Regions from separate parts of the Limosilactobacillus avium genome, predicted to be linked through region 2. Evidence: predicted binding sites of a transcription regulator. Region 2 holds the regulator's gene; the other holds the start of a gene.
The links. Region 2 encodes HrcA, which represses chaperone genes, less so after heat shock. Its sites were predicted from a motif close to TTAGCACTCNNNNNNNNNGAGTGCTAA; they were not measured.
Positions count from the first base shown of each region.

Region 1: a site for HrcA is predicted at 12,651-12,677, ahead of groES (co-chaperone GroES). Genes of this name have one in related genera too.

Region 1 is NZ_CANCWN010000002.1:16,712-31,881, forward strand. Features, by position in the region: gene QOS01_RS01000 (RNA degradosome polyphosphate kinase) at 1-1,998, shown strand, start outside; gene QOS01_RS01005 (Ppx/GppA family phosphatase) at 1,982-2,926, shown strand; gene galE (UDP-glucose 4-epimerase GalE) at 3,049-4,044, shown strand; gene tsaB (tRNA (adenosine(37)-N6)-threonylcarbamoyltransferase complex dimerization subunit type 1 TsaB) at 4,172-4,897, shown strand; gene rimI (ribosomal protein S18-alanine N-acetyltransferase) at 4,881-5,447, shown strand; gene tsaD (tRNA (adenosine(37)-N6)-threonylcarbamoyltransferase complex transferase subunit TsaD) at 5,453-6,478, shown strand; gene proC (pyrroline-5-carboxylate reductase) at 6,595-7,380, opposite strand; gene QOS01_RS01035 (carbon-nitrogen family hydrolase) at 7,565-8,350, shown strand; gene QOS01_RS01040 (pyridoxal phosphate-dependent aminotransferase) at 8,363-9,538, shown strand; gene abc-f (ribosomal protection-like ABC-F family protein) at 9,671-11,611, opposite strand; gene QOS01_RS01050 (redox-sensing transcriptional repressor Rex) at 11,843-12,484, shown strand; gene groES (co-chaperone GroES) at 12,714-12,998, shown strand; gene groL (chaperonin GroEL) at 13,060-14,679, shown strand; gene QOS01_RS01065 (APC family permease) at 14,870-15,170, shown strand, end outside.
Region 2 is NZ_CANCWN010000001.1:36,249-51,418, forward strand. Features, by position in the region: gene QOS01_RS00180 (PolC-type DNA polymerase III) at 1-1,356, shown strand, start outside; gene QOS01_RS00185 (serine hydrolase) at 1,523-4,198, shown strand; gene rimP (ribosome maturation factor RimP) at 4,321-4,794, shown strand; gene nusA (transcription termination factor NusA) at 4,812-6,005, shown strand; gene rnpM (RNase P modulator RnpM) at 6,027-6,329, shown strand; gene QOS01_RS00205 (L7Ae/L30e/S12e/Gadd45 family ribosomal protein) at 6,319-6,630, shown strand; gene infB (translation initiation factor IF-2) at 6,643-8,946, shown strand; gene rbfA (30S ribosome-binding factor RbfA) at 8,960-9,319, shown strand; gene truB (tRNA pseudouridine(55) synthase TruB) at 9,388-10,293, shown strand; gene ribF (riboflavin biosynthesis protein RibF) at 10,305-11,276, shown strand; gene QOS01_RS00230 (hypothetical protein) at 11,408-11,779, opposite strand; gene hrcA (heat-inducible transcriptional repressor HrcA) at 11,898-12,947, shown strand; gene grpE (nucleotide exchange factor GrpE) at 12,960-13,541, shown strand; gene dnaK (molecular chaperone DnaK) at 13,564-15,170, shown strand, end outside.

The DNA of each region.
Region 1 (15,170 bases), on a different contig from region 2:
AATAAGAAGGAACACCGGATGGTGAAGGAACGTTACGAAATCTATAACCAGCAGGTGATTCCCCAGCTGGCTGAGCAGGATATTAATATTTTGCACATTAATGACCTCGATGAAAAGCAGTACGAATTCATCAAGCGTTACTTTAATGACGAACTGATGCCGGTCTTAACGCCGATGGCTGACGACAGTTCCCGGCCGTTCCCGTTCATCTCAAATAGTTCCTTGAACATTGCCATCAGCTTGCGGCGAGACCCCGCTAGCCAACAGCACCATGGTCACGAAACTCTAGAAGGGGACCAGGAAGTTGACCGGCCCCAGGCTGAGCCTCACGATGACCGGAAGGAAGCCGACATTAAGTTTGCGACGGTCCGGGTTCCCGAAATCTACAAGCGCTTAGTGCGTTTACCGGGTGAAAATAACTTTATCCTGATTGATGAACTAATCAAGGAGTTCTTAAAGCAGCTCTTCCCTGGTTACCAAATTCTGGCAACCGCGACCTACCGGGTCATGCGGGATATGGACCTTGATGTGGCGGAAGAAGATACCTCAGACCTGTTACGGGCGGTCAAGCACCAGCTGCGGGAAAGAGAGCACGGCCAGGTCATGCGGCTAGAAGTGGAACACGATATTGATTCCTGGCTGGAAGACCAGCTGATCGACAACCTCCACGTCAGTGAGCGGTCAATTTACCGGGTTAACGGTCCGGTTGACCTGACCTTCTTGAAGAAGCTGTCGGGGAGGGTCGACGGTCATGATGACCTCCGCTACAAGCCGTTCAAGTCTTATTTGAACCCGGCATTAGACATGGAACACAACATCTTCGCGGCCATTCGTAAGCGCGACTACCTTGTTCAACACCCGTACGATAACTTTGCGGCCGTGGTTAACTTTATCCACCAGGCAGCGGTTGACCCGTGCGTATTGGCGATTAAGATGACCCTTTACCGGGTTTCCGGAAACTCACCGATCATTAAGTACCTGGGGATGGCTGCCCAGCAGGGGAAGCAGGTCACGGTCCTGGTTGAAGTCAAGGCCCGGTTTGATGAACAGAATAACGTTCGCTGGGCGCAACGACTGGAACAAATGGGCTGCCACGTTATCTACGGCCTGGTTGGGCTCAAGACCCACTGTAAGGTGGCCCTGGTAATCCGGCGGGACGAAGACGGTCTCCGTCGTTACATGCACCTGGGTACCGGGAACTACAACGACGTCACGGCCCACTTTTACACCGACATGGGGATGTTCACTTGTGACCACGAGCTCGGCGTCGACATGACTAACCTCTTTAACATGTTGTCAGGTTTTGCCCGGCCACCGTACTTCTACCAGCTACGGGTTTCCCCAGACGGAATTCGGGAGTTCATTAATCAGAAAATTGACGAACAAATTGCCGTTGCTAAGTCTGGTAACCCAGCATTGATCCGGATGAAGATGAATTCCCTATCTGACAAGCAGATTATTGCCCACCTTTACGATGCCGCTGCCAATGGGGTCAAGATCCAGCTGATTGTCCGGGGGATCACCTGCCTACGCAACGACCTCCCCGAGCTGCACGGTAACATTGAGGTCCACTCAATCGTTGGTCGTTTCCTGGAGCACTCCCGGATTTACTACTTTGAGAGTAATGGTCACCAGGAGATCTACCTGGCAAGTGCGGACATGATGACGCGGAACCTTAACCGGCGTGTTGAAGAGCTCTTCCCGGTTCGCCAAGACGACACCAAGGCCCGGGCAATTCACATTTTCGACACAATGTGGAAGGATAACGTAAAGGCCCGGGTCCTTGTGGGCGATCACTACGAGCGGATTGACCGGGGAGAAGATGCCCCGTTCTCTTCCCAGGACTACTTCGTTAAGGAAGCGGTCAGCTTAAATAAGGAGGAAACCGACAAGGAGAAAGCCAAGCGGCACTTTCCGACCGTTTTTGAGACGCTTTCGAAGCATGTTCCATCACTGCATCTGAAAGGAAAGGGAGATGCCAATGGCAAAGAAGAATAACCTCGCCGTAATCGACTTGGGCTCTAACTCCGTCCGCTTGAAAATCAGCGAGCTAATGGAGGACGGGTCCGCAGTCACTAGGCAGTACCTCAAGCGCTATGTCCGCCTGTCATCACAGATGGGGCCGGAAAAGGTGTTAAAGCCTGAACCGGTAGAACGGACAATTGCCGCTCTAAAGGAGTTTCGGATTGTTTGTAATGACTATCCGAACGCGCGAATCGTTGCGGTGGCGACGGCGGCGGTCCGTCAGGCCAAGAACCAGCAGGAGTTCCTTGCCCGGGTCAAGAAGGAAACGGGCTTTAAGATCAAGGTTATCTCCGGGGCCCAGGAGGCCTACCTGGACTATGTGGGGGTCAGTAATACCCTCCCGCTTAAGCATAGCCTGATCATTGATACCGGGGGGGCCAGCATGGAGCTGGTCGCGGTCGACAACGGTGCTGCGGAAGAAACGGTCAGTATCCCGATGGGGTCGGTGATCCTATCCCAGCGCTACCACCTCGATGACCAGATTAACGCGGCCAACCTCTTTGATGCGATGGTCGAAGTTGACGAAGCTCTGTCACACCAGCGCTGGCTGAGTCGCTTCCGCCGGACGGAAATCGTGGCTCTTGGAGGGTCAAACCGGGCCCTGGCCAAGGTCTTTCGCTGGCGCAACGCGGTCGATGGTAAGCCAGCACCGGTCCATGGTTTAACGATGACTTCGCAGACGGCGTTTGGCATCATGCACGAACTACTGGAATATAACCGGGCGGAGCGGGCCCAAATTCGTGGCATCAACACGGAACGGGCGGACGTCATTATTGGGGGCCTCCTCCCGTTGCTGGCCTTGATGCGGCAGCTGGCTATTGATGAGGTCCAGTTTAGTAATAGTGGGCTTCGTGAGGGGCTGCTATTCAAGTACCGTGAGCACGAAATCAACTTTGATTAACAGCTTTACTTAATTTTTACTAAAATTTACTGATCTTTTTAGTAAGTCTGTGCTACAATCATAGTGAAGAAAATGTAAGCGCCATTATTTGCTGGCGGTTGTTGATACAAGGAGGAGACAACATGGCAATTTTAGTTGCTGGTGGAGCTGGATACATCGGTTCCCACATGGTTAAAAATTTAGTTGAACATGGTGAAGATGTTGTTGTAGCTGACAACCTCTCAACTGGTCACCGGAAGGCCATTAATCCGAAGGCCAAGTTCTACGAAGGGGACATCCGGGACCGGAAGTTCTTGGACAAGATCTTTGATAACGAAGACATCACCGCGGTTGTTCACTTTGCGGCCTTCTCAATTGTTCCTGAATCAATGAGCAAGCCACTGAAGTACTTCGACAACAATACTGGTGGTATGATCACCCTGCTGGAAGCAATGCACGACCACGGAATCAAGTACATTGTCTTCAGCTCAACTGCTGCAACCTATGGTGTGCCAGAACACATGCCAATCAAGGAAACCGACCCGCAAAAGCCAATCAACCCGTATGGTCTGAGCAAGCTGATGATGGAAAAGATGATGGCCTGGGCTGACAAGGCATACGGCATCAAGTTCGTTGCCCTGCGTTACTTCAACGTTGCCGGTGCAGCTCCGGATGGAACGATCGGTGAAGACCACGGTCCAGAAACCCACCTGGTACCAATCATCCTGCAAGTTGCTCAAGGAAAGCGGAAGGAATTGAGCATCTTTGGTGACGATTACAACACCCCTGATGGCACCAACGTTCGTGACTACGTTCATGTTATGGACCTGACTGATGCCCACATCCTGGCAATTAAGTACCTGGAAGCGGGGAACAAGAGCAACGCCTTTAACCTTGGTTCATCCACTGGCTTCTCCAACAAGCAAATGCTGGAAGCTGCTCGTGAGGTTACTGGTAAGCCAATTCCTGCCAAGATGGCCCCACGGCGTCCCGGCGACCCCGACTCACTGGTTGCTGCTAGTGACAAGGCGCGGGAAATCCTCGGCTGGAAGCCAAAGTACGATGATGTTCACGACATCATTGCCACCGCTTGGAAGTGGCACTCAACCCACCCAAAGGGCTATGATGACCGCGACTAGAAAAGTAAACAGATAAATAATCAAATTGCCGGTAAAGCGCAAATGTGCTTACCGGCAATTTTTGGCTTTCCAAGGCAAAAAGCAGGCGGTTGTGATAAGATTGGTAGTGATTGAAAGGATGATTGAAATGAAAGTACTAGCCATCGACACCTCAAACCATCCGATGAGTGTTGCCCTAGTCGAAGATGATCAATTATTGGCAACGACCACTTTGAACATGGTCCGTAACCACAGTATTTATTTGATGCCAACAATTGACCGCTTGTTCAAGCTCGTTAAGTGGGCACCAACGGACATTGACCGGGTCGTTGTTGCCCAGGGGCCCGGCTCCTACACTGGAATCCGGATCGCCGCAACCACGGCGAAGACCCTTGCGGACACAATTGACGTGGACTTAGTAGGGGTTTCCAGTCTGGCAGTAATTGCCCGCAACGTTTTGCCAACCAGTAAGCAGGTCATTGTACCATTCTTTGATGCCCGGCGGGGCAACGTCTTTGCTGGGGCCTACCAGTGGGAAGAAGGAAAGCTTACCAACCAGATTGAAGACCAGCACCTGGCAATGACGACCTTGCTGGACCAACTGGCAAAGATTGAGCGGCCAGTAATTCTGGTAGGGCACATGACCAAGCGGATTAGTGACCAGTTTGAGAAATTACCAGAAAACGTCACCCTTGCTCCCCGGCCATACGGAATCCCGTCGACATACCAGCTGGCGTTGGCTGGGGAGGGCCTGCCAACGGTTAAGGAAATCGACCCGTTCGTTCCCCACTACCTCCGGATAACTGAGGCGGAGGCCAACTGGCAGAAGCTACACCCGGGAGAAACAAGAAAGAATTATGTTCGAGAAGTTTAAAAGCTGGTATCACTGTAAGGTGAACGCCCGCCGGCAACCAATATTAAAGTTTGACCGGCAGGTCGTTATGATCAGGAAACACCAGTACGTGGTTCGCCAAGTCAACGACCGCGATATCAGCTCCCTAGTCCAGATTGAGGAGCAGATTTACGGGAAGGCCCCGTGGAGCTATGCCGCTTTTCAACTTGAAATTCAGCGCCCCCACGACCGCCTGTACCTGGCAGTGGTCAATGATGGGCAGATCATCGCTTTCATGGGGATGGCGGTTGATTGGTACCACCTGGACCTCCACATTACCAATATCGGGGTGACCCCGGGTTACCAGCAGCATGGTATCGGCACCTACTTGATGCGAACAGCGATTGCTTATGCCCGTTACCTGCAGCTCCGGTCGCTGAGTCTGGAGGTCCGGGTTCACAACCTGGTTGCCCGTAAGCTCTATGAACAGCTGGGCTTTCGCGAACACCGGATTAAGCACCGCTATTACGTTGATAACCATGAAGACGCGGTTGATATGCAAGCGGATTTATTGAGCAGAGGAGGAAAATAAATAGTATGGCAGAGCGGAATTTAATTCTCGCCTTTGAAACAAGTTGTGACGAAACGAGTGTTTCCGTGATTGAAAACGGGACAAAAATTTTAAGCAACATTGTCGCAACCCAAATTGATAGCCACCAGCGTTTCGGCGGGGTGGTGCCAGAGGTGGCCAGCCGGCACCATATTGAATGGATTACCCGGTGTATTGACCAGTCTTTGGCAGAAGCCGGGGTTAGTTACGAAGACCTCGATGCGGTTGCTGTTACCTATGGTCCCGGTTTGGTGGGCTCACTGCTGGTCGGTGTGACGGCAGCCAAGGTCGTGGCCTGGGCCCATCATTTACCGCTGGTTCCAGTTAACCACATGGCGGGACACCTTTATGCTGCCCGCTTTGTGGGTGAATTCAAATACCCCCAGATGGCCCTGCTGGTTTCTGGTGGGCACACGGAACTGGTCTACATGCCCCGGGAACACGAATACGAAATCATTGGTGAAACCCGTGATGATGCGGCCGGCGAAGCCTATGATAAGATTGGTCGGGTGCTAGGTGTCAACTACCCGGCTGGTAAGACCATCGACGAATGGGCCGGACAGGGACAGGATACTTTCCACTTTCCCCGGGCAATGGAAAAGGAAGCTAACTATGACTTTAGCTTCAGTGGGCTGAAGAGTGCCTTTATCAACACCGTCCACAATGCGGACCAGCGTGGTGAAAAGCTTGACAAGAACGACTTGGCGGCCAGCTTCCAACAGAGCGTGATTGATGTTCTGGCGGAAAAGACAATGCGGGCACTGGACCGTTACCCCGTTAAGCAGTTGATCTTGGCTGGTGGGGTGGCCGCTAATCACGGCCTGCGGACCCGCCTGGACCATGACATGAAGAAGTTCCACCCGGATGTTTCAATGCTCCAGGCACCACTAAAGCTGTGCGGTGATAACGCGGCAATGATTGGCGCCGCTGGTTATATCAACTACCTGCATGGCGACCGAGCCGGTTGGGACCTCAATGCGGTGCCGGGCCTGATGTTTGACCGGATGAAGTAAAATCAATTTGATAAAAAAGGAGTCTAAGCAAAGGCGCACGTGACGCTGCTTAGACTCCTTTTAATTTTGGTAGAACTCCATTATTCATCGTTTAGAGTTGATGGACGCCAAAATATTTATCCGTTAGCCTTATTAACCGCATCGATTACGGCGTAGCGAAAACCAGCCTTCTCAAGGGCCTCAACGCCCCGGATGGTGGTGCCGCCAGGGGAGGTTACTTGGTCACGTAGTAAGGCCGGCGCTTGCTTGCTATCGGCGGCGAGTTTTCCACTCCCCTTTACCATGCTGGCAACGAGCTGGTAAGCGGTTTGCCGACTCAGACCATACTTAACGGCTGCATCGCTCATTGCGTCCATGAAGACGTCGACAAAGGCCGGACCACAGCCACCAACCACCCCGACGATGTCCAACTGGTCTTCGGGAACAACGATTAGGTCACCAAGCTGGCCGAGTGCTTTTTGAATCCGTTTCTTAACGTCTGCAGAAAGGTCTTGACCGTAAGCCAAGCCAATTGCGCCGGCGTTAACGGCAACTGGGGTGTTTGGAATGATTGCTGCTAAGGACCGGTTGGGTAGGACCTTGGCTAGGTCGGCGAGTTTAACACCCGCCGCGGAAGAAATGACGATTGTCGTTGGCTTAAGGCCGGTCAATTCGGCAGCAACCTTGGTTGTGACCGGGGCCGGAGTGGTCAGAATAACAATGTCTGGCTGGGCAGCCACCAGCTGGTCATACTGGTTGAAGAGTTTGAAGCCCAGTTCCTTTGCCAGACTACTTACCCGGGGATTTTCCGGATTCATTGCAACAATGGTGTCCTGGTGTTGGTTGACCAGTCCACGGATGATTGCTGAGCCCATGTTACCAACACCAATAATAGCGATTTTCATTTCCCACGCCTCCTTGATTAGTTACTTCCTATTGTAACTTAAAATGGCGGGGACGGGAATCATTAGTAATTGGTTGACAATTGATTAGAAAATAATTAGAATGCACTTAATGATTACAGGAAGGAGCTAAGTGATAAAGGAGAAGCGGCGGGTAATTGACCGGCCGCTTTTCACACTGATAGCAATAAAATGAGGTGACAAAATGAAAGTCAAAGTTGCATTGGCCCAGTTTAATATTTCCTTTGCGGCACCCCAAAAGAACCGTGAACGGGTTGCGGAGTTAACCGCAGCCGCGGCAAAGGAAGCGGCGGACGTGGTGGTGTTCCCCGAAATGTGGAACACTGGTTACGCACTCGACCAACTGAATGAACTTGCTGACGACCAGGGCCAGGAAACTGAGCAATTATTCTATAAACTCGCCCGGCAATACCAGGTCGGGATTGTTGGTGGCTCCGTTGCGGTTAAGGAGGGTGACCACTTCTTCAACCGCACCCTGGTAGTCGACCCCGTTGGCCAGGTCGTGGGGCGCTATGACAAGGTCCACCTCTTCCGCCTAATGAATGAGCACAAGTACCTGACCGCTGGTGACCAGGAAAACTATTTCCGCTTGGCCGGGGTGCCCAGCGCCAGTTTTATTTGCTATGACCTTCGCTTTCCTGAATGGGTCCGGACAGTCGCGCGGCATGGTGCTGACATCTTGTATTTCCCTGCGGAATGGCCCGCCCAGCGAATTGAGCAGTGGAAAATAATGCTCCAGTCGCGGGCCGTTGAAAACCAGGCCTTCGTTGTGGCCGTTAACCGGGTCGGGGACGATCCCGACAACCACTTTAACGGTCACTCCCTGGTAATTGACCCCTTGGGAAAAATTATTGTCGATGCTGGTGAAAAAGATGGTTTGACCATGGCGGAAATTGACCTGGACCAGCTTCAGAAGGTGCGGGGACCGATTCCGGTCTTTGTTGACCGCCGCCCGGAGCTATACAAGTAGGAGGGATAACTTATGGAATTTGCACAATCACACCTGTTAGATACATTACCAAAACAGTTTTTCGCTAACCTGGTTGCCAAGGTCAATCAAAAAATTAGTGAGGGCGTTGACGTGATTAACCTGGGGCAGGGGAACCCGGATAAACCCACGCCTGATTACATCGTCAAGAGTACCCAAAAGTGGGTTGCCGATCCCAAGACCCATAAGTACTCACCATTCCAAGGCTTGCCGGCCTTTAAGAAAGCGGCTGCTGACTTTTATGCCGAAAAGTACGGCGCCCACTTTGATCCGGAAAGTGAGGTTGCCATCTTCGGGGGTTCAAAGATTGGTCTGGTAGAACTACCATGGGCACTGATGAATCCGGGGGACACTTACTTGTTGCCGGATCCTGGTTATCCGGATTACTTCTCCGGTGCAGCGCTGGGGGACGTGAAGTTTACTACCGTTCCCCTTTTGGAAGAAAACAACTACCTTCCTGACCTTAAAGCCATCCCAGAAGCGGTCGCTCGGAAGGCCAAGTTCTTCTACCTAAACTACCCAAACAATCCGACGGGGGCAGTCGCAACTCGTGAGTTTTACGAAGAGCTGATTGCCTGGGCCAAGAAGTACCATGTGGGTATCATCAGCGACTTTGCCTACGGGGCAATTGGCTTTGACGGCAAGGCGCCGCTCAGCTTCATGCAGGTGCCGGGGGCTAAGGACGTGGGGATTGAATTCTATACATTCTCAAAGACCTTTAACATGGCTGGCTGGCGGGTGGCCTTCGCGGTCGGCAATGCCGATATTATTGGGGCCCTCAACCTGATTCAGGACCACCTCTTCGTCAGCCTCTTCCCGGCCTTGCAGTACGCGGCTATTGATGCCTTAAAGGATCCGGCACGAGACGAAGCGGTTGCCCAGATTGTCCACCGTTATGAAGAGCGGCGGAACGCCTTCGTGAACGCGGCCAAGAAGATTGGCTGGCAGGCATTTGTGCCGCGGGGGACTTTCTACGCGTGGATGCCGGTTCCTAAGGGCTACACCAGTGAGCAATTCGCGGACCTCCTGCTGGAGAAGGCGGGAGTAGCCGTCGCTCCAGGAAATGGCTTTGGAAAGCACGGTGAGGGCTATGTCCGGATCGGTCTGCTGATGGCACCCGAACGGCTGGAAGAAGCGGTTGCCCGGATTGGTAAGTTGAATTTATTTTAAAAAAGGTAAATAGGAAGTGAAAAAGCAGTGGGCACACGTCGCTGCTTTTTCAGGATTGCTGTGTAATATTAAAAAGGGAACGCTAGCGCTCGAATTTTCCGAACAACACTAGAGTTCCCTTTTGTAATAGCCTTATTTATTTTGCTGATCAAACTCTTCCAGTTTCTCGGCGGCTTCCGTCCAGTCCAGTTCAACCTCGTCTGACTTTTCCTTCAGCTGGTCGAGCTGCTTCTGGAGGTCGGTAAGCTTTCCTATGTCGGTGGCAATTTCCGGTTGAGCCATCTTTTCCTCAATCGCCTGTTGCTGCTCTTCAAGCTGGCCCATCTGGTCCTCCAGACTATCAACGGCCCGTTGCAATTTCCGCCGGGCCCGCTGCTGTTCCTTGCTTTGCTTGTAGGATTGCTTACCCTTGGAGACATTGGCCTTCTTTTCGCTACCAGGAGTTGTCGTTGTTGGCGTCGGCGCCGCAGCTCCCTGGGCAAGGTAGTCGTCATAGTTACCGACATAGTGGGTAACGCCGTCCTTTTGCATATCAAGAATATCGGTAGCTACTTGGTTGATGAAGTACCGGTCGTGGGAAACGAAGAGGACTGTACCAGTGAATTCGTTGATGGCACTTTCGAGCACCTCCCGACTGTCAATATCCAGGTGGTTGGTCGGTTCATCAAGAATTAAGAAATTGATTGGCTTAAAGGAAAGTTTGGTCAATTCCAGCCGGGCCTTTTCACCCCCGGAGAGGTCGTGGACAACTTTGTAGACATCGTCCCCCACAAAGAGGAAGCTGCCCAGTAGGGACCGGATATCCTTTTCGGGAACCTCTGGATGATCGTCCCACACCTCATTGAGAACCGTCTTATCGGCGTGCAGTTGCTGCTGTTCCTGGTCGTAGTAACCGATGTCAAGGTTAGCACCCAATTTAATGGTCCCGCTGATGGCGGGAATGCGGTGCAGGATGGTCTTCAAGAGGGTTGACTTCCCAATCCCGTTGGGGCCAATGATCCCAATCCGCTGGGGCTTCCGCACCGCGAAGGAAAGGGGACCGGCCAGGACTTGGTTTTCATAGCCGACTTTCAGGTGGTCAACATCTAGCACTTCGTTACCACTGGCCTTGTCGCTGTGAAAGTGGAAGTGGATGGACTTATCATCAGTGCTTGGCCGCTCAAGCCGGTCCATCTTCTCAAGTTGCTTTCGGCGGGCCTGGGCCTGCTTGGTGGTGGAAGCACGGACGATGTTGCGGTTGACAAAGTCTTCCAGCTTGGCAATTTTCTTCTGCTGCTGGTCGTAGTGCTTCCATTCTGCCTTCAATCGTTCCTGCTTGTGGTGGGCAAACTGGGTATAGTTACCGGTGTAATGAACCAGTGTCCGGTTATCCAGGTCGTAGACGTCCTTAACTACGTGGTCCAAGAAATAACGGTCGTGAGAGACGACCAGTAGGGCCCCTTGGTAACTCTTCAGGTAGTCTTCCAACCAGGCCAAGACGTTCATGTCCAGGTGGTTGGTCGGTTCGTCAAGGATCAGCAGGTCAGGGGCCTGAAGGAGGATCTTGGCCAGTGCTAACTTGGTCTTCTGACCACCGGAGAGGGCATTGACGGGCGTATCGTAATACTGCTCGCCGAAACCAAAGCCCGTCAGGATTCCCCGCATCCGGGACTCATATTCAAAGCCGCCCTCCTTCTTGTAGTTAGTTTGCAGGCGGTCATAGGTAGTCATGACTTGTTGGTATTGGGAACTGGTGGTATCAAGGTTTGCCAGTTGTTCCTCCAACTGACGAATCTCCTTTTCCTGCTCGTGGAGGGGGGCAAAGACGGTATCCAGTTCTGCCCAAATTGAGTTTTGACTATCAAGTCCCTGGTCCTGGGCCAAGTAGCCGATGCTTAAGTTTTTGACTTTACTGATGGTCCCCTCGTCGGGAGTGGTAACTCCGGCAATCATTTTTAAGAGGGTCGTTTTTCCTGCACCATTGCGACCCACTAAGGCAGTCCGCCCGTGGTCCTGGACTTGCAGGTTAATATTATGAAATAATACGTCTGCGCCGAAACGACGCATAACATCATTTGCTTGCAAAAGAATCATTTTGAAACCTCGCTAAATCATATGATAACAGTGTTTATTTTAGCAGATTTCATTTCAATTTAGTTAAAAAGGTAAAATTGTTTTGTATAACGCTTCACAAAATTGATGAAAATTGCTAGAATAATTAGGAAATGAATTTCACAAGTGCACCCAACCAGTCAAAAATCCTAAGAATCCGGCGATTGGCCGGGAGAATAATAATGGTTGGAGTAAAGAAACAGGGGGACAAAGATGGCTACCAAAAAAATACCACGCGCAACAGCACGGCGCTTACCAATTTACTATCGTTATTTGACGATACTACTAAACGCAAAGAAGGAACGGGTTTCTTCGACTGAATTATCAGAGGCCGTTCAAGTTGATTCTGCAACCATTCGGCGGGACTTCTCTTACTTTGGGGAACTCGGAAAGCGGGGCTACGGTTATGACGTTGCCAGCCTTTTGAAGTTCTTTAAGGGAATCTTGCACCAGGACTCCCTGGTCAGTGTTGCCCTGGTTGGGGTCGGCAGCTTAGGAAGTGCCTTACTGAACTTCAACTTCCACCAAGACACTAACCTGCGGATCAGTGCGGCTTTCGACAACAAGCCGGAACTGGCAAATAAGATCAAGAGTGGAATCCCGGTATACCCGGCTAGCGACATTAAAAAGCAGCTCCAGGAACAGCAGATTGATATTGTTATTCTGACCGTACCAGGGGACAAGGCCCAGGACGTTACCGACCAGCTGGTTGATGCTGGGGTAAAGGGAATCCTGAACTTCTCACCTGTTCGCCTGTCCGTGCCGAAGGGTGTCCAAGTTCAAAACATTGATCTGACAAACGAACTCCAAACCTTAATCTACTTTATTAAGAACTACTCTAATGACAACGACTAGGAAGCCGACGGACCCTTGTTTGTCCTTCCTAACTTAGAAGAGCGCTAGTAGCCAGTATTTGCTGGGTGCCAGGGCTCTTTTTATTTTGGGGACAAAGTTAAAAGTCAAAATTAGTCAAACTTTATTATTGCTTTTTGAAAGAAAGATGGTATAGTAGAAATTGTGGTTAGCACTTAACAAGTTAGAGTGCTAAAAGCAAATACTAAATTAACAAGATGGAGGGATTAACGTGTTAAAACCATTAGGAGATCGCGTTGTTCTTAAAGCTGAAACTGAAGAAGAAAAGACAGTTGGCGGAATTGTCCTTGCTTCCAACGTAAAGGAAAAGCCAACTACTGGTAAGGTTATTGCTGTTGGCGAAGGTCGGACCCTCGACAATGGACAAAAGCTTGCTCCAGCTGTTAAGGAAGGCGACCGGGTATTGTTTGACAAGTATGCCGGCAATGAAGTTGAATACGACGGTGAAAAGTACCTGGTTGTTCACGAAAAGGACTTAGTCGCAGTTCTCGACTAGTTGTTGAATCATAATATAATCGCTTAAATAAAATCTATTCTATTTTTTGAGGTGACAATTAATGGCAAAAGATATTAAATTTGCTGAAGACGCACGGAGCGCAATGCTTGCCGGTGTTGATAAGTTAGCTGACACTGTTAAGACCACCATGGGTCCAAAGGGTCGGAACGTTGTTTTAGGTCAAAAGTACGGTAACCCAAACATTACTAACGATGGTGTTACGATTGCCAAGGACATCGAATTAGAAGACCCATTTGAAAACATGGGTGCTAAGTTGGTTGCCGAAGTTGCTTCCAAGACTAATGACATTGCTGGTGATGGGACCACCACTGCTACTGTTTTGACCCAAGCAATCGTTAACGCCGGAATGAAGAACGTTACTTCTGGTGCTAACCCAGTTGGCATTCGTCGGGGAATTGAAAAGGCTACGGCAGTTGCTGTTGAAGCATTGAAGAAGATGTCACACGACGTTAAGACCAAGAGTGATATCGAACAAATTGCTTCCATTTCAGCTGCTAACCCTGAAGTTGGTAAGCTGATTGCCGATGCTATGGAAAAGGTTGGTCACGATGGTGTTATCACTATTGAAGACTCCCGTGGTGTTGACACGAGTGTTAACGTTGTTGAAGGGATGAGCTTCGATCGTGGTTACATGTCTCAATACATGGTAACCGACAACGACAAGATGGAAGCCGACTTGGACAACCCATACATCCTGATCACTGAAAAGAAGATCAGCAACATTCAAGACATCTTGCCATTACTGCAAAGTGTTGTTCAACAAGGTCGGGCACTGTTGATTATTGCCGATGACATTACCGGTGAAGCTCTGCCAACCCTTGTTCTGAACAAGATTCGTGGAACCTTCAACGTATGTGCTGTTAAGGCTCCTGGCTTTGGTGACCGGCGGAAGGCTCAATTACAAGATATCGCCGTATTGACCGGTGGTACTGTCATTTCCGATGACCTGGGCATGAACCTGAAGGATGTTACGATTGATCAATTAGGTCAAGCTAACAAAGTTACGGTTACTAAGGACGCCACTACTATTGTTGATGGTGCCGGCGCTAAGGAAGCCATTGCTGAACGGGTTGACCAAATCAAGCAAGCCATTGCCAAGACTACTTCTGACTTTGACAAGGACAAGCTTCAAGAACGTTTGGCAAAGCTTTCCGGTGGTGTTGCCGTTGTTAAGGTTGGTGCCGCAACTGAAACTGAATTGAAGGAAAAGAAGTACCGTGTTGAAGACGCCCTGAACGCTACCCGGGCTGCCGTTGAAGAAGGATTCGTTCCTGGTGGTGGTACGGCCTTAGTAAACGTCATTCCTGCTCTGGAAAAGATCGACGCAACTGGTGACGAATTAACTGGTGTTAAGATCGTAACTTCTGCTTTGGAAGCACCTGTTCGTCAAATCGCTGAAAATGCCGGGGTTGAAGGTTCTGTTATTGTAAACGAACTGAAGGACCAAGACGACGGTATTGGTTACAACGCTGCTGATGGCAAGTTCGAAGATATGGTTAAGGCCGGAATCGTTGACCCAACAATGGTTACTCGTTCTGCCTTGCAAAACGCCGCTTCTGTATCCGCACTCCTGCTGACCACGGAAGCCGTCGTTGCTGACAAGCCAGAAGCAAACGACAAGCCACAAGCACCTGCACAACCAGGTCCAGCTATGATGTAAGTACAAACTTAACTATCAAAAAAGGGGACTGTTTTGCCGGTCCCCTTTTTTATTTCCCGGGAAATTTTTCGAAAAAAAGAAAAATAATCGTCGCAATGATAATTGCAAAGTAGGATAATTAGTTGTAACATTGTTCAGTCATAAGGATTAATAATATTGAAGTAAAAATATATGTGTAGGGAGGATAGCTATGTGGCGTTATCTTAAACGTGTATTAATTGGGAAACCGTTAAAGACCCTTGATGAGGGTCAGACGCACCTTACGAAGTTTAAGGCTTTGGCAATGCTTTCGTCAGATGCTATTTCGTCAGTTGCATATGGTCCTGAACAGATTACAACGGTCTTGGTCACGCTATCGGCGGCGGCACTGTGGTACTCAATCCCCATTGCAGCAATCGTGCTGGTCTTACTGTTGGCCATTACTTTGTCATACCAACAAATTATCCATGCATACCCAAGTGGTGGTGGAGCCTACGTGGTTGCCACTGAAA
Region 2 (15,170 bases):
TTCGGAGAAAAGAACGTATTTCGGGCCGGAACAATCGGCACGGTGGCGGACAAGACGGCCTACGGTTATGTAAAGGCCTTTGAACGGGATAACGATGTTCAGTTCCGCGGTGCCGAGGAAGACCGCCTGTCTAAAGGGGCAACCGGCGTCAAACGAACGACCGGGCAGCACCCGGCCGGGATTATCATTGTCCCCGACGATATGGACATTTACGATTTCACGCCCGTTCAGTACCCGGCAGATGACCAGGATGCCGCCTGGGAGACGACCCACTTCGACTTCCACTCAATCCACGACAATATCCTGAAGATGGATATCCTGGGTCACGATGACCCGACGATGATTCGTGCCCTGCAGGATCTTTCTGGGGTGAACCCGAAGACCATTCCAATGAACGATCCAGGGGTAATGTCCTTATTCTCGAGTCCGAAGGTATTGGGAGTTACAGAAGAACAGATTCAAAGTAAGACCGGGACACTGGGCTTGCCGGAGTTCGGGACCCGGTTTGTCCGCGGGATGCTGAATGATACCCACCCGAAGAACTATTCTCAGTTACTCCAGATTTCCGGACTGTCCCACGGAACCGGTGTGTGGTTGGATAACGCCCAGGAGCTGATCAAGGAAGGGACGGCAACGATTGCCAACGTGATTGGTTGCCGGGACAACATCATGACCGACTTGATCCACTACGGTTTGGATTCTGAAACCTCCTTCCAGGTTATGGAATCAGTCCGTCACGGGCGCGGAATCCCGGATAACTGGCAGAAGAAGATGAAAGAAGCTAACGTTCCCCAGTGGTACATGGATTCTTGCCTGAAGATCAAGTACATGTTCCCGCGGGCTCACGCGGCCGCTTATGTCCTAATGGCCTTGCGGATCGCCTACTTTAAGGTTTACTTCCCACTGGTCTACTACTGTGCCTTCTTCTCTGTGCGGGCGGATGACTTCGATGTCGTTGCCATGGCGCACGGCAAGGAAGCCGTCAAGGCGCGCATGGCGGAGATTAACGAGAAGGGTAATGACGCCAGTGCCAAGGAAAAGAGTCTGTTGACTATTCTGGAACTAGCAAACGAGATGCTGGAACGGGGCTTCAAGTTTAAGATGGTTGACCTGAAACGGTCAGACGCCTCTAACTGGCTGATCGATGGCGACTCGTTGATTGCACCGTTCCGCGCAATCCCGGGGCTGGGGCTCAACGTTGCCAAGCAAATTGTTGCGGCCAGAGAAGAGCGGCCGTTCCTTTCTAAGCAAGACTTGGCAGAGCGGGGCAAGGTCTCGCAAACCCTTATCGACTTTTTAGATGAAAATAATGTTATCTCCGACTTACCGGACGAGAACCAGCTTAGTCTGTTTTGATTGCAGTGCTTTTTTTCAGAATTAAAAAATGAAATGCGGGTAGGATGACCATTGCCTACCCGCATTTTTTATTTTTGCAAAGAAAACGCTACCACGTATTAAAAATATCCTATAATGAAGAAGAATTCATGTCATTGCATGGTTGTGAGATTAGGGAGGACTTATTTTGAAAAATGGTTTTAGTCGTGCACAGCAAGGAGTTGTTGGCTGTTTAATAATGGCGAGTTGTTCCTTCTTTTTGTTAATGAACCAGGCCCAAATCAAGGCCAATACAACCGCCGCCACGACGGCAACTGCTCAAACACAGACAGTTAACGCCAGTGCAACTGGTCAGCAATTGGCATTCGACAGCAAGGGGAACCCCAGCTACAATGCCACCGACCAGGGCAACTATGGTTGTTTGGACCAGGTCAAATTTAATGATGGTCAGCTGAGTGTCAGTGGTTGGCACGCTACCAACCGTGCACAGGGGCGACCTTACCATTACATCATTGCCTATGATCGGACCAACAGCCGTGAACTTAGCCGGGTCAATGTCACTAGCCAGCCAACAGAACGTGCTGACGTGGCCACGGTCCACAATGTTTATGGGGCAAAAGAATCTGGCTTTCGGACCAGCTTTAACCTCGGCCCGGCAGCGGCAACCACTGGTGAGGTTCAAATCATCAGTCGTTATACCGATGACCAGAATGGTAACGGCAATGCAGCCGACTACTGGTTTGCCCCCGTCACGGTGAACAGGGGTAACTATGCCCACCTTGACCAGGTTACCGTTAATAATAACGAGTTACAGCTAGCGGGCTGGCACGCTACCAACCTGGCAGCCGATAAACCGTACCATTACCTGATCATGATCGATCGGACAAACAATAATCGGGAAGTCGGTCGTGTACTGGTTGACCAACCGGTTAAGCGCCCTGACGTTGCCGCGGCCTATCCAGACGTGGAAGGGGCCGGTAAATCTGGCTTCAGTGCCAACATTTCCTTGCAAGGGCTTAATCTCAGCCACCAGCTCCAGGTCATCAGTCGTTACTCTGGTGCCAAGAATGGGAATAGTGATTACGTTGACTTCTGGTTTAGTCCAATTACCAAGGAAAATGAAGCTAACCAGGGATGTCTAGACTCTTATAATCTTAATAGTGGGAAAACAATGACCGTTAGTGGCTGGCACGCCAATGATCTGGCCCAAATTAAGTCCCACCACTTCATTATTCTGTTTGACCAGACGGCAAATCGGCAGGTCAGCCAAACAGCGGCCCAGCAGGTTGAACGACTAGATGTTGCGAGCGCATTTCCCCAAATCACCCAGGCGCGCCACGCGGGTTTTACCGCGGTATTTGACCTAAGTTCGACCCGGCTCACAGCCGGTCACGTCTACCGGGTCATTAGTCGCTATTCCACCAGTAATACCGGGAACGGGGACCAGGGACAGTTTGTTGACTACTGGTACGCACCAATTAAGTTGGACCAACGAGGTGGTGCCTGCTTGGACACCGTTCAAATGACTAGTGATGGTCTCAAGGTTGCCGGGTGGATGGCTAGTGACCAGTCGCTCGACCGGCCCTATGCCTACTTAATTGTGTTGAATAATGGTCAAGAAATTAGCCGAACCCGCCTTAACCTACAAGCACGGGGCGATGTTGCTAGGAAGTACGGCCAAGTATATAACAGCCAAAACAGTGGCTTCTCAACCCTGCTAAAGCTTGATCCGCAAAGCGTTACCGGGCAACTCGGTATTATTCTTCGCTTTAGCGGCAAACCAGACGGTAACCGCGACTATGTTGACCTGTTAAGTCAGTCGTTTGCCTCTAATGATGGTTACTTTGACAACATCAACGTTAGCCCCAATAGTATTTACATCAGAGGTTGGCACGCCAGTAACCAATCGGCAGATAAACCCTACCAGTGGCTGATTTTTGTTAATCAGGATGGGCATGAACTATACCGTCAGCAAGTATTGGATATTAATAACCCGCGGCCAGACCTGGCACAAAACCGTTCCTTCATCTTCGGGGCTGGTCGTGCGGGCTTCAAGTTGGCCTTTGCCATTCCCCAAGCGCTCCAGCACCATGTCGTCCGGGTTATCCACCGCTTAACTAATGATCCGCAGGGTAACGGTAACTATGTTGACTGGTGGTCGGGCCCCGTTGACATTAATGCCTACCAGCAGCGTCTAATTAGCCAGTGGCAGCAAGTAGCCAACCGCTTTGCCAACCCGGTAAGTATCGCAATTCAAGTTGCCCAAACTGGTGAGGTCATCACATACACCAACGTACCGGGACAAAATTTTGTAACGGCAAGTACGGTCAAAGTGGGAATCCTCGCAAAGTTACTTCATAATCAAGGAGGCAACTTATCAGCCGCCCAGCAAGGGGTAGCATCCCGGATGATCCGTTTCAGTGACAATGATTGTGCGACTGAGTTATATAACGAGATTGGTGCCGAAAATGGCCTCAACCAGCTATTCCAAGAATTGGGGATGAATTCCTCCCACTGTAATGGTCACTGGGCATTTACGACGACGACTGCTACTGACCAGCTCTGTCTCCTTCATGAAATTTTCCTTAATCCGCGCTCTTCTTACCTGAATCAGCAGTCGCAACAGTATATTCAAAACCTGATGGGTCAGGTTACCCCTAGCCAGGCCTGGGGGATTTCGGCCGGCAGTTCACATTTCTACATTAAGGACGGTTGGAATACTAGCAATGGTTGGAACGTCAGCAGCATTGGCGCAATCCCTGGCAAATACACAATTGCAGTATATACAGTAGCCCCTTCATTTGACCGGTGCCGGTCATACGTTGAACAATTGGTTTTGGCAACCCGGCAAGTAATCAGCTGACTTAAGAAAAGCGCGTCGCTTGTGTTTGGCCCTTAGCCATGCTACAATATCAATTGGTAAATAACTCGTGGGAGTGAGCAGCAATGCTCGCTCTTTTTATTGCAAACAATGGAGGTGACAAGATGAGTACTGTTACTGAAACCGTAAAGGACTTAGTAACCCCAATCCTTGATGAACACGACTTTTACCTGTACGACATTGAATTTGTCAAGGAAGGCAAGAGTTGGTATCTCCGGGTATACATTGATAAAGATGGTGGAATCACGCTTGAAGACTGCGCAACGGTTAGTGATCAACTAAGCGAGGCCCTGGACAACGTTGAGCCCGATCCAATCCCCCAGGCTTACTTCTTGGAGGTTTCCTCCCCTGGTGCAGAACGGCCGTTAAAGAGCGAGGCCGACTATGAACGGGCGGTAAACCAATACATCCACGTTTCTCTGTACCAGCAGATTGATGGTCATAAAGTTTATGAGGGAACGTTGACCAAGCTATCGGATAAGGAATTAACTTTAGATTATTTAGATAAAACCCGTCACCGGCAAGTTGTGATTGACCGGAGTAAGGTTGCGAAGGCCCGCTTGGCCATTAAGTTTTAATTAAAGGAGTGTTCGCTGTGAGCAAGTCAAAAGTCAATGCAGAAATGATTGGCGCCCTTGACTACTTGGAAAAGGAAAAGGGAATTAAAAAGGAAGTTGTAATCGAAGCACTTGAACAGGCTCTTGAATCGGCCTACAAGCAAAACTACGGCGAGAAGAACGTCGAGGTTGAATTTAACGCCACTACTGGTAACATCAAGGTGTACGCCGTTAAGACGATTACCGATGATGAAGATAAGGTTGCAGAAGACGGTAATGAGTACATGAGCCTCGCTGCTGCCCGGAAGCTTCCGCATGGTCAAGGTTATGACCTTGGTGACCAAATTCGTGAAGAGGTAACGCCCCGGAACTTTGGCCGGATCGCTGCCCAAACCGCTAAGCAGGTGGTTATGCAGCGTCTTCGGGAAGAAGAACGGAAGATCATTTACGATAAGTACAAGACTTACGAAAACGAAATCATCACTGGGGAAGTTTCCCGTGAGGACAAGCGCTTCACCTATGTCGACCTCGGCGATGGGGTCGAAGGGGCAATGGGTTACCGTGACAAGATGCCCAACGAACATTACCATGTTCACGACCGGATCCAGGTTTATGTATCAAAGGTTAACGATGACCGGCGTGGTCCCCAAATCTACGTCAGTCGGACAGCTCCAGAACTGTTGAAGCGGCTCTTCGAACGGGAAGTCCCTGAGATCAAGGACGGGACCGTGTTGATTGAAAACATCGCCCGTGAGGCCGGTGACCGGGCAAAGGTCGCTGTTTACTCCAACGACGATAACGTCGACCCGGTTGGAACATGTGTTGGGCCACGGGGCTCCCGGGTTCAGGCAATCGTCAACGAACTTGATGGTGAAAACATGGACATTGTGGAGTACGTAAAGGATCCTGCTAAGTTCATCGCTAACGCCCTTAACCCGGCAGAAGTTCTTGACGTCATCTTCAACGATCCGGTTACGATTGAACGTGAAGATGGTGAAGAAGAGCAGGAACGGTCGTGCACCGTTGTTGTTCCGGACGACCAGCTTTCCCTAGCAATCGGTAAGCGGGGACAAAACGCACGCTTGGCGGCCCGGTTGACTAAGTACAAGATTGATATCAAGTCGGCTTCCGAAATGGAAGAGATTCAGGCCCAAGAGGCAGAAGATGATAGCGAACCAGCAGGTGATGATGACCAGCCAGCAAGTGACGGTCAAGCATCTGACGAAGAATAATTGAGCAGTGGGGTGAAAATGATGAAAAAGAGAAAAGTACCAATGCGCAAGGATATCGTCACCGGAGAAATGATGCCCAAGCGGCAACTTATCCGGGTGGTTAAGAACAAGGAAAACGAGGTTTCTCTAGACCCCACCGGCAAGAAGGCCGGACGGGGCGCCTACATTGCGGTTGATGTTGAAATCGCTAAGCGGGCCAAAAAGGAAAAGACCTTTGAAAAGGCGTTTCACGTTAAGCTTGACGACGCTTTTTATGATGAACTGATCAAGTATACCGACCACTTGCAAGCTCGCCAGGAATTATTCGGAAAAAATGAAAAATAACCGCCAACAGGCACTCGGTTTGCTCGGGTTAGCGCGGCGTGCCCGCCAGTTAACCAGTGGTGAAGAAACAGTATTAAAAAATATTCAAACTAATAAGGCAAAGTTTGTGTTTTTGGCAGGGGATGCTGGTACAGCAACGGCTAAGAAGTTTACTGACAAGTGTCGGTACTACCATGTCCCGTACTCACAAGCCTTTACTAAAGACCAGCTCAGTCAGGCAACGGGCCAATCACGGACCGTTATTGGTGTGATGCAACCAGGTTTTGCAAGAAAGTTTGAGGAACTAATGACAATGGAATAGGAGAGTGAGCATATGGCCAAGGAACGAATCTATGAACTAGCTAAAGAGCTCAAAATGCCAAGTAAGAACCTTGTTAAGGTTGCTAACCAACAAGGGATGGAAATTAAAAGTCACATGTCTTCCGTAACTCCCGCTCAAGCGGCCAAATTACGGGAAGTCGTTAAAAATGAGAATGGTGGTCCAAAGAAGGCCAGTGCTAAGCCAGCCAACCATCATAAGAACCACCAGGCAAAGGATGACCACCAAAAAGCGGCGTCCAATAAGCACCAAAATAAGCGGGAACACGAAAACCATCCGAAGAAGGACAATAAGCCTGCCCGGCATGAGAATGAACGGCCCCGTGAAGAACACCAAAACCGGCACAGCGAAAAGCGGCATAACGAGAGCCGCCGTAACCAAAACAATGGTGGTCGTTTTGGTGGCAGCTTGAACAACAATGACCGGCATGGCAAGCGGTTCAACAAGAAGAACAAGAAGCGCAATAAACGTAATAAGGGGAATAACCGTCTCCGTGAAGTGAACCACAAGCAGCCGACCCAACGGAAGGATAAGCCGCTTCCGGACGTACTGGAGTACACCGAAGGGATGAACGCCCAGGACCTGGGTAAGATCTTACACCGTTCCCCAGCTGAAATTATTAAGAAGCTCTTTATGCTCGGCGTAATGATCAACCAAAACCAGTCCCTCGACAAGGACACCATCGAACTCTTAGCAACCGACTACGGGATTGATGCCAAGGAAAAGGTTGAGGTTGACGTTTCTGACATTGATAAGATGTTTGAAGACGAACAAAACAACACCAAGCACCTTGTTAAGCGGCCACCAGTTGTCACTGTCATGGGACACGTTGACCATGGTAAGACCACCCTGCTGGATAAGCTGCGGCACTCGCACGTCACTGAACATGAAGCCGGTGGGATTACCCAGGAAATTGGGGCCTACCAAGTTCACTATAACGATAATTTGATTACCTTCTTGGATACCCCAGGACACGCTGCATTTACCGAAATGCGGGCTCGTGGTGCTAACATCACTGATATTACCGTCCTGGTGGTTGCCGCTGATGATGGGGTAATGCCGCAGACGGTGGAAGCCATTCACCACGCCCAGGCTGCCAAGACACCAATCATCGTTGCCGTTAACAAGATTGATAAGCCAGGTGCTAACCCGGACAAGGTTACAGAAGAGCTGGCGAAGTACAACCTGATTCCAGAAGACTGGGGCGGTGACACCATCTTCGTCAAGATTTCCGCTAAGTTTGGCAAGAACCTTGACGAGCTGTTGGACATGATCTTGCTCCAAGCTGAAATGATGGAATTAAAGGCTAACCCTGACCAAAACGCGGCCGGATCCGTTGTCGAAGCACGGCTCGACCAAGGTAAGGGACCCGTGGCAACCGTGCTGGTTCAACAAGGGACCCTACACGTTGGGGACCCAATCGTGGTTGGTAACACCTTTGGCCGGGTTCGGACGATGACTAACGAAAATGGCCGGCGAATTAAGGCGGCGACCCCATCGACCCCTGTTGAAATTACGGGGCTCAACGAAGTTCCTGAAGCCGGGGACCGGTTCGTTGTCTTTGACGATGAAAAGACTGCTCGTGCAGCTGGTGAGGCACGGGCAAAGCGGGCCCAAGACAAGGAACGGCAAAAGACTTCCCATGTTACTCTGGACAACCTCTTTGCCACAATGAAGAAGGGGCAAATGAAGACCTTGCCATTAATTATTAAGGCCGATGTTCAGGGGTCAGTTGAGGCCCTGAGTCAAAGCTTACAAAAGATCAAGGTTGATGGTGTCCGGGTTGACATCATCCACCAAGCAGTCGGGGCAATCAGTCAGAGTGATGTTACCCTGGCGGAAGCTTCCAACGCGGTTATTATTGGTTTCAACGTCCGGCCAACACCAGTTGCTAAGTCGCTCGCTGACTCCAGCAATATTGATATCCGTCTCCACCGGGTCATCTACAACGCCATCGAAGAAGTTGAGGATGCCATGAAGGGGATGCTTGAACCGGTCTACAAGGAAGAAACGATTGGTGAAGTTGAAGTTCGGCAAATCTACAAGGCTTCCAAGGTCGGGACGATTGCTGGGGGGATGGTTACCTCTGGTAAGATTACCCGTGATTCCAAGGTCCGCTTAGTTCGTGACGGCGTGGTCGTTTACGAAGGTGAACTGGGTTCATTGAAGCGGTTCAAAGATGATGTTAAGGAAGTCAAGGCCGGCTTTGAATGTGGTTTGACCATTGCTAACTACAATGACATCAAGGAAAAGGATGTTATTGAAGCATACCAAATGAAAGAAGTACCAGTTAAATAAAGGAGGAGGCAAAATGCCAAACAGACAATATCGCGTGGACCGGCTCGCACAGCAGATCCAACGCGAAGTTGACGATATCCTTTTGAAGCGGGTTCGTGATCCACGTGTTCAAGGCGTAACGATCACCGGCGTTGATGTTACTGGCGATTTGCAGCAGGCAACGATCTATTACAGTATCCTGTCTGATAAGGCCTCAGCGGGTGAAAAGACCCAGGAAGGCTTGGATAAGGCCACCGGGCTAATCCGCTCTGAATTGGGGGCCCGCCTAAACATCTTTAAAACACCAGAGATTAAGTTTGAACGGGACCCGTCCGTAGCTTATGGCAGTCGGATTGACCAACTGATCAATAAGCTTCATCAACAAGAAAAGTAACTGACTGAAATAAGGGAGCGGGGCAGATCTTTGACCAGCTCCCTTTTTGTATACGGAGGAGCAAACGAATGGACGGAATTATTCCTTTATATAAAGAACGGGGAATGACCAGCTTTGACTGTGTTAACCGCCTGCGACGAATACTGAAGACCAAAAAGATTGGTCACTCGGGGACCCTTGACCCGTCTGTTGATGGGGTCTTACCAATTTGTATTGGCAAGGCAACGAAGGTCGTTGAGTACTTGATGCAGTCAGGGAAGGTTTACCAGGGCGAGCTGTTAATTGGCAAGGCGACGACAACGGAGGACCTTGACGGTGAGATAATCGCTGCCCAGCCCGTGACTAGTAAGATTTCCCCAGATGTCATCCGTGATCAGATGGCAACGCTGACGGGGGCGATTACCCAAATTCCGCCCATGTATTCAGCGGTGAAGGTAAAGGGAAAACGCCTTTACGAATATGCACGGGCGGGGGAAAGCGTTGACCGTCCAGTTCGCCACGTGACGATTGACAAGTTTGAACTAGTAAGTGCTGACTATGACCAGGATAAGCAAGAAGAACGGGTCCGCTTTAAAGTTGCATGCAGCAAGGGGACCTATGTACGAACACTAGTGGTTGAGCTGGCCAAGCGGCTCGGTTATCCGGGCACAATGAGTTGGCTAACCCGGTTAAAGAGCGGTGGCTTTACCTTAGATCAGACACTAAGCCTAGGGGATGTTCAGGATGCCGTAACGGCAGGAACAATTACCCATTACCTTTATCCGCTTGACTACGCCCTCCGTAATTATCCAGCGGTTGAGCTTAGTGCTGACCAGTGGAAAGCTGTGCAGAATGGGGGCTGGTTAAAGCCAGCCGAGCTTTCTTCATCGGCGGCCGAGCTGGTTCTTAAGTATGATCACCAGACCAAAGCGCTTTACCACTTTGATGATTACCACCACGCCTACCAGCCGACTAAGATGTTTTCGACGAACTAGGAGGATTGACATTGCAGGTTATAAGAATACACCACCCAATTGACAAGCAATTGATTCCTAACGGACCGGTAGTGCTCGCGATGGGGTTCTTTGATGGGGTCCACCGTGGCCACCAAGCGGTCATCCGCCGGGCCCGGCAAATTGCTGACCAGCGGAAGCTACCCCTGGCAGTCTTAACCTACGGACATGCACCGGGAGTCGTCTATCGCCAATTTCCCGGCGGCTTTAAGTACCTTTCCACTACTGACCGCAAGTTAGCCCTCCTAAAGCAGCTGGGGGTTGACCTGGTGTACCTGGTTAGCTTTACCTCCAGCTTTGCCAGCCAGGACCCCCAGGACTTTGTCGACCACTACCTTGTTGCCTTCCATAGCCAGGTCGTCGTGGCGGGTTTTGACCATACCTATGGCCCAGCCAATGTTGCTACCATGGCCAAACTACCTACTTATGCGCGAGACAGGTTTGCCGTGGTGACGGTTCCTAAATTTACCAGTCCGGGCACGACCAAGAAGGTTGGTTCCCGGGCAATTCGTGAGGCGATTGACCGCGGGGACGTTCAGACTGCAAACCAGGAACTGGGCTACTATTACCAGACTACGGGGTTGATTGTCCACGGACTTGCCCGCGGACGGACCCTAGGCTTTCCCACGATTAATGTGGAAACACCATCACGGGAAAGAATTCCGGGGATTGGTGTGTACGCGGTCGACGTTAAAATTGGTGACCAGTGGTACGGGGGGATGGCCAGTGTTGGTCATAACATTACCTTTGGTGACCATAACCAGCTGACCGTTGAGATTTACCTATTTGACTTTGACCAAATGGTTTACGGCGAAGAGGTAACTGTTCGTTGGTACCAATACCTTCGTGGTGAGCAAAAGTTTGCGGATGCCGCTGGTTTGGTGGCGCAAATGAAGCATGATGAGCACGCTGCGCGTCAGGTTGTGCAGGCACCACCAGCAATTGCGGGTCAGATAATTCATTAAAACGGTAAGGATGAAGTTAGCCGCAAGAAAGAAGAGGCCTTTAGCGTTCGGAAAGTTTGAACGCTAAAGGCCTCTTTGTGTCCTACATTGAACGCTGAAAGACTAGAACTACTTTTTTACAAAAGATTTTCCTAGTGGCGACTAGCCCGGTGGTTAGTGCCCTGGTGAATCTTGTGGATCCGCCGTTTAAACTTTGGCCCGTCCGTGGTAACTAACCGGAAGTGGCGCATTTTGCCGTGAAAGGGGTGACCAGTTAAGCGGAGGTTGGTCCATGAACGCATGATGTCAGTCATCTGGTCAATCTCCTTAACCCGCTCTTGGTTGCCTTCTCTTTTAGCAGCATCCTTGATGTCGGACTGGAGACGGTAGATGAGGTTATTGTGATAGGCCAGCAGCTCGTTGGTTAGCGGGGCGCTCCGGTACTTATTGAAGAGCCGTTGGATGAGCTCCATTGCCTCCTGAGCGTTATGAGGTTGCACGTAACGGTGGTCGTCTGTACTCATTTATAAAATCTCCTTAGAATTAGTTTGACATTCCTTGACTTTTAAACAGGTGATTGGTATATTATTAAGTGTGTTTAGCACTTAGCCCTAAAGAGTGCTAAAAAGGGATGTGATCAAAATGCTAACACAACGACAAAAGACAATCCTGCAAGCGATTGTACGTCAATACACCTCAACTGGTCAACCGGTGGGGTCAAAACACCTTGCTGAAAAGTTGCCATTCAAGGTCAGTTCCGCAACAATCCGGAATGAGATGGCGGTATTAGAAGAACACCAGCTGATCAAAAAAGAGCATTCGTCTTCGGGACGGGTACCTTCAAAGCGTGGCTATCGCTATTACGTCGACCACCTGCTGGATGCAAATGCGCTCACGGATAATGACCTGGTTGTTATCCAGAATTCTTTAGGGACAAGTTTTCAAAAGATTGATGAGATTGTTTCACATTCGGCGGATATCCTGTCCGACCTGACTTCGTACACGGCCTTTACCCTTAAGCCAGAGCAAACCGATGTCCGCTTAAGTGGGTTTCGGGTAGTCCCGTTGGGTAACCAAAAGGTAATCGCCATTTTGGTTACCGATAGTGGGGACGTTGAGAGTCAGTCGTTTACTTTACCCCGTAATTTTGATACCGATGCACTCCAAGCGGTAATCAGGATGATTAATGACCAGCTAGTGGGACGACCACTAACTGAAGTTGTTAAGCGGCTGAATGATGACATCCCAATGCGGATTATGCATTACATGCATGGTGCGGACGGCTTCTTAGACCTGTTCGATAACGTCGTTTCCCGGGCGGCCCGGGAACGCTTCTTTGTCGGTGGTCGGCTGAACATCCTAGGATTTTCCAACAACCAAGATCCGCAAGCCCTGCAGGCGTTATACAGCCTGATTGATCGGAACGACGAGTTGTCGCACCTACTTGACACCGGGGCTGATGATAAGGATGTCAACGTCAGGATTGGTTCGGAAATTTCTCAAGACCAGGTATTAAAAGATTACAGTCTAATCACGGCAAGCTATGATGTCGACCAGTATGGCAAGGGAATTATTGCTGTACTGGGGCCCACCAGGATGCCGTACTCACGAACGATTGGAATTGTGAATGCCTTTCGTCAGGAGTTAGCCAAGCGACTACTTGACTTTTACCGACACTATTACGATTCATAGGAGGCGAGTCATTTGGCAAAAGAAGAAAAGAAGGATCAGCAGGCGCAGCCAAAAGACAAGGTCAAAGCTGCCCACAATGATAATAAGGCTGAACACCAAGGTGGCCATAAGGGTCAGTGCCACCACCGCTGCGAGCAGCTCCAGAAGCAAGTTGACGACTTGAAGAAGCAACTTGCGGACAAGGATGATAAGTACCTGCGTGCTGAAGCGGAAATTCAAAATATGACGACCCGCTTTAATAAGGAACGTGCCCAGATCTTGAAGTATGATGGTCAGGACCTGGCAAAGAGCGTTCTTCCCGTTCTTGATAACCTTAAGCGGGCACTAACAATTGAAGTTAAAGATGAAAATGGCCAACAGCTAAAAAAGGGTATTCAAATGGTCCACGACCACTTAACGGCGGCCTTAAAGGACCATGGGGTCACTGAGATCCCCGCAGAAGGAAAGATTTTTGATCCGACCTTGCACCAGGCGGTTCAGACCGTCCCGGTAGAAGGTGATCAGAAACCGGAAACAGTTATTAAAGTCTTACAGGCTGGTTACCAGCTGAAAGACCGGGTTCTGCGTCCCGCAATGGTTGTTGTGGCACAATAAAATATAAGAGAGGGAATAAACAATGGCAAGTAACAAGATTATTGGTATTGATTTAGGTACTACTAACTCCGCCGTTGCCGTTATGGAAGGTAACGAGCCCAAGATTATTACTAACCCAGAAGGGAGCCGGACAACGCCATCCGTTGTTTCATTTAAGAATGGCGAAACCCAAGTTGGTGAAGTTGCCAAGCGGCAAGCAATTACTAACCCGAACACGATTTCTTCTATCAAGAGTCACATGGGTGAAGCCGGCTACACAGTGGAAGTCGACGGTAAGAAGTACACTCCACAAGAGATCTCCGCGATGATCCTTCAATACATCAAGAAGTATGCGGAAGATTACATTGGCGACACCGTTGACAAGGCCGTTATTACGGTACCTGCCTACTTCAACGATGCTCAACGTCAAGCAACTAAGGATGCCGGAAAGATCGCCGGTTTGGACGTTAAGCGGATTATCAACGAACCAACCGCTTCTTCTTTGGCTTACGGCCTGGACAAGAAGGACAAGGACGAGAAGATTTTGGTTTACGACCTTGGTGGTGGGACCTTTGATGTCTCCATCCTGGAATTAGGTGACGGGGTCTTCCAAGTCCTTTCAACTAATGGTGATACCCATCTGGGTGGGGATGACTTCGACCAAAAGATTATGGATTGGTTGATCGACGGCTTCAAGCAGGAACACGGCATTGATCTTTCACAAGACAAGATGGCTCTGCAACGGTTGAAGGATGCCGCTGAAAAGGCCAAGAAGGACCTTTCCGGTGTTCAGGAAGCACAAATCAGTCTGCCATTCATTTCATCCGGTGAAAACGGTCCCCTCCACTTGGAGAAGAGTTTGACCCGGGCCCAATTCAACCAGTTGACTAATGACCTGGTTGAACGGACGAAGCAACCAGTATTGAATGCTTTGAAGGATGCGGACCTTTCATTCGATGACATTGATGAAGTTATCCTGAACGGTGGTTCGACTCGGATCCCGGCCGTTCAAGAAATGGTTAAGGAATTGACTGGTAAGGAACCAAACCACTCCATCAACCCTGATGAAGCCGTTGCCCTTGGTGCCGCTATCCAGGGTGGGGTTCTGACCGGTGATGTTAAGGACGTTGTTCTGCTTGATGTTACTCCACTTTCTCTTGGTATTGAAACCATGGGTGGGGTCTTCACCAAGTTGATTGACCGGAACACGACCATTCCAACATCCAAGAGCCAAATCTTCTCAACGGCCGCCGATAATCAATCTGCCGTTGACATTCATGTTCTTCAGGGTGAACGGCCAATGGCAGCTGATAACAAGACCTTAGGGAACTTCCAGCTGACAGACATTCCAGCTGCTCCTCGTGGTGTTCCTCAAATCAAGGTTACCTTCGACATTGATAAGAACGGGATTGTTAACGTTTCTGCCAAGGACATGGGAACTGGTAAGGAACAAAAGATCGTTATCAAGTCCAACTCTGGTCTGTCCGACGAAGAAATTGAACGGATGAAGAAGGATGCCGAAGAACACGCTGAAGCCGACAAGAAGAAGAAGGAAGAAGTTGACCTGAAGAACGAGGTCGACCAAGAACTCTTCCAAGTTGACAAGACCTTAAAGGAAGTTAAGGGCAAGGTTCCTGATGAAGACATCAA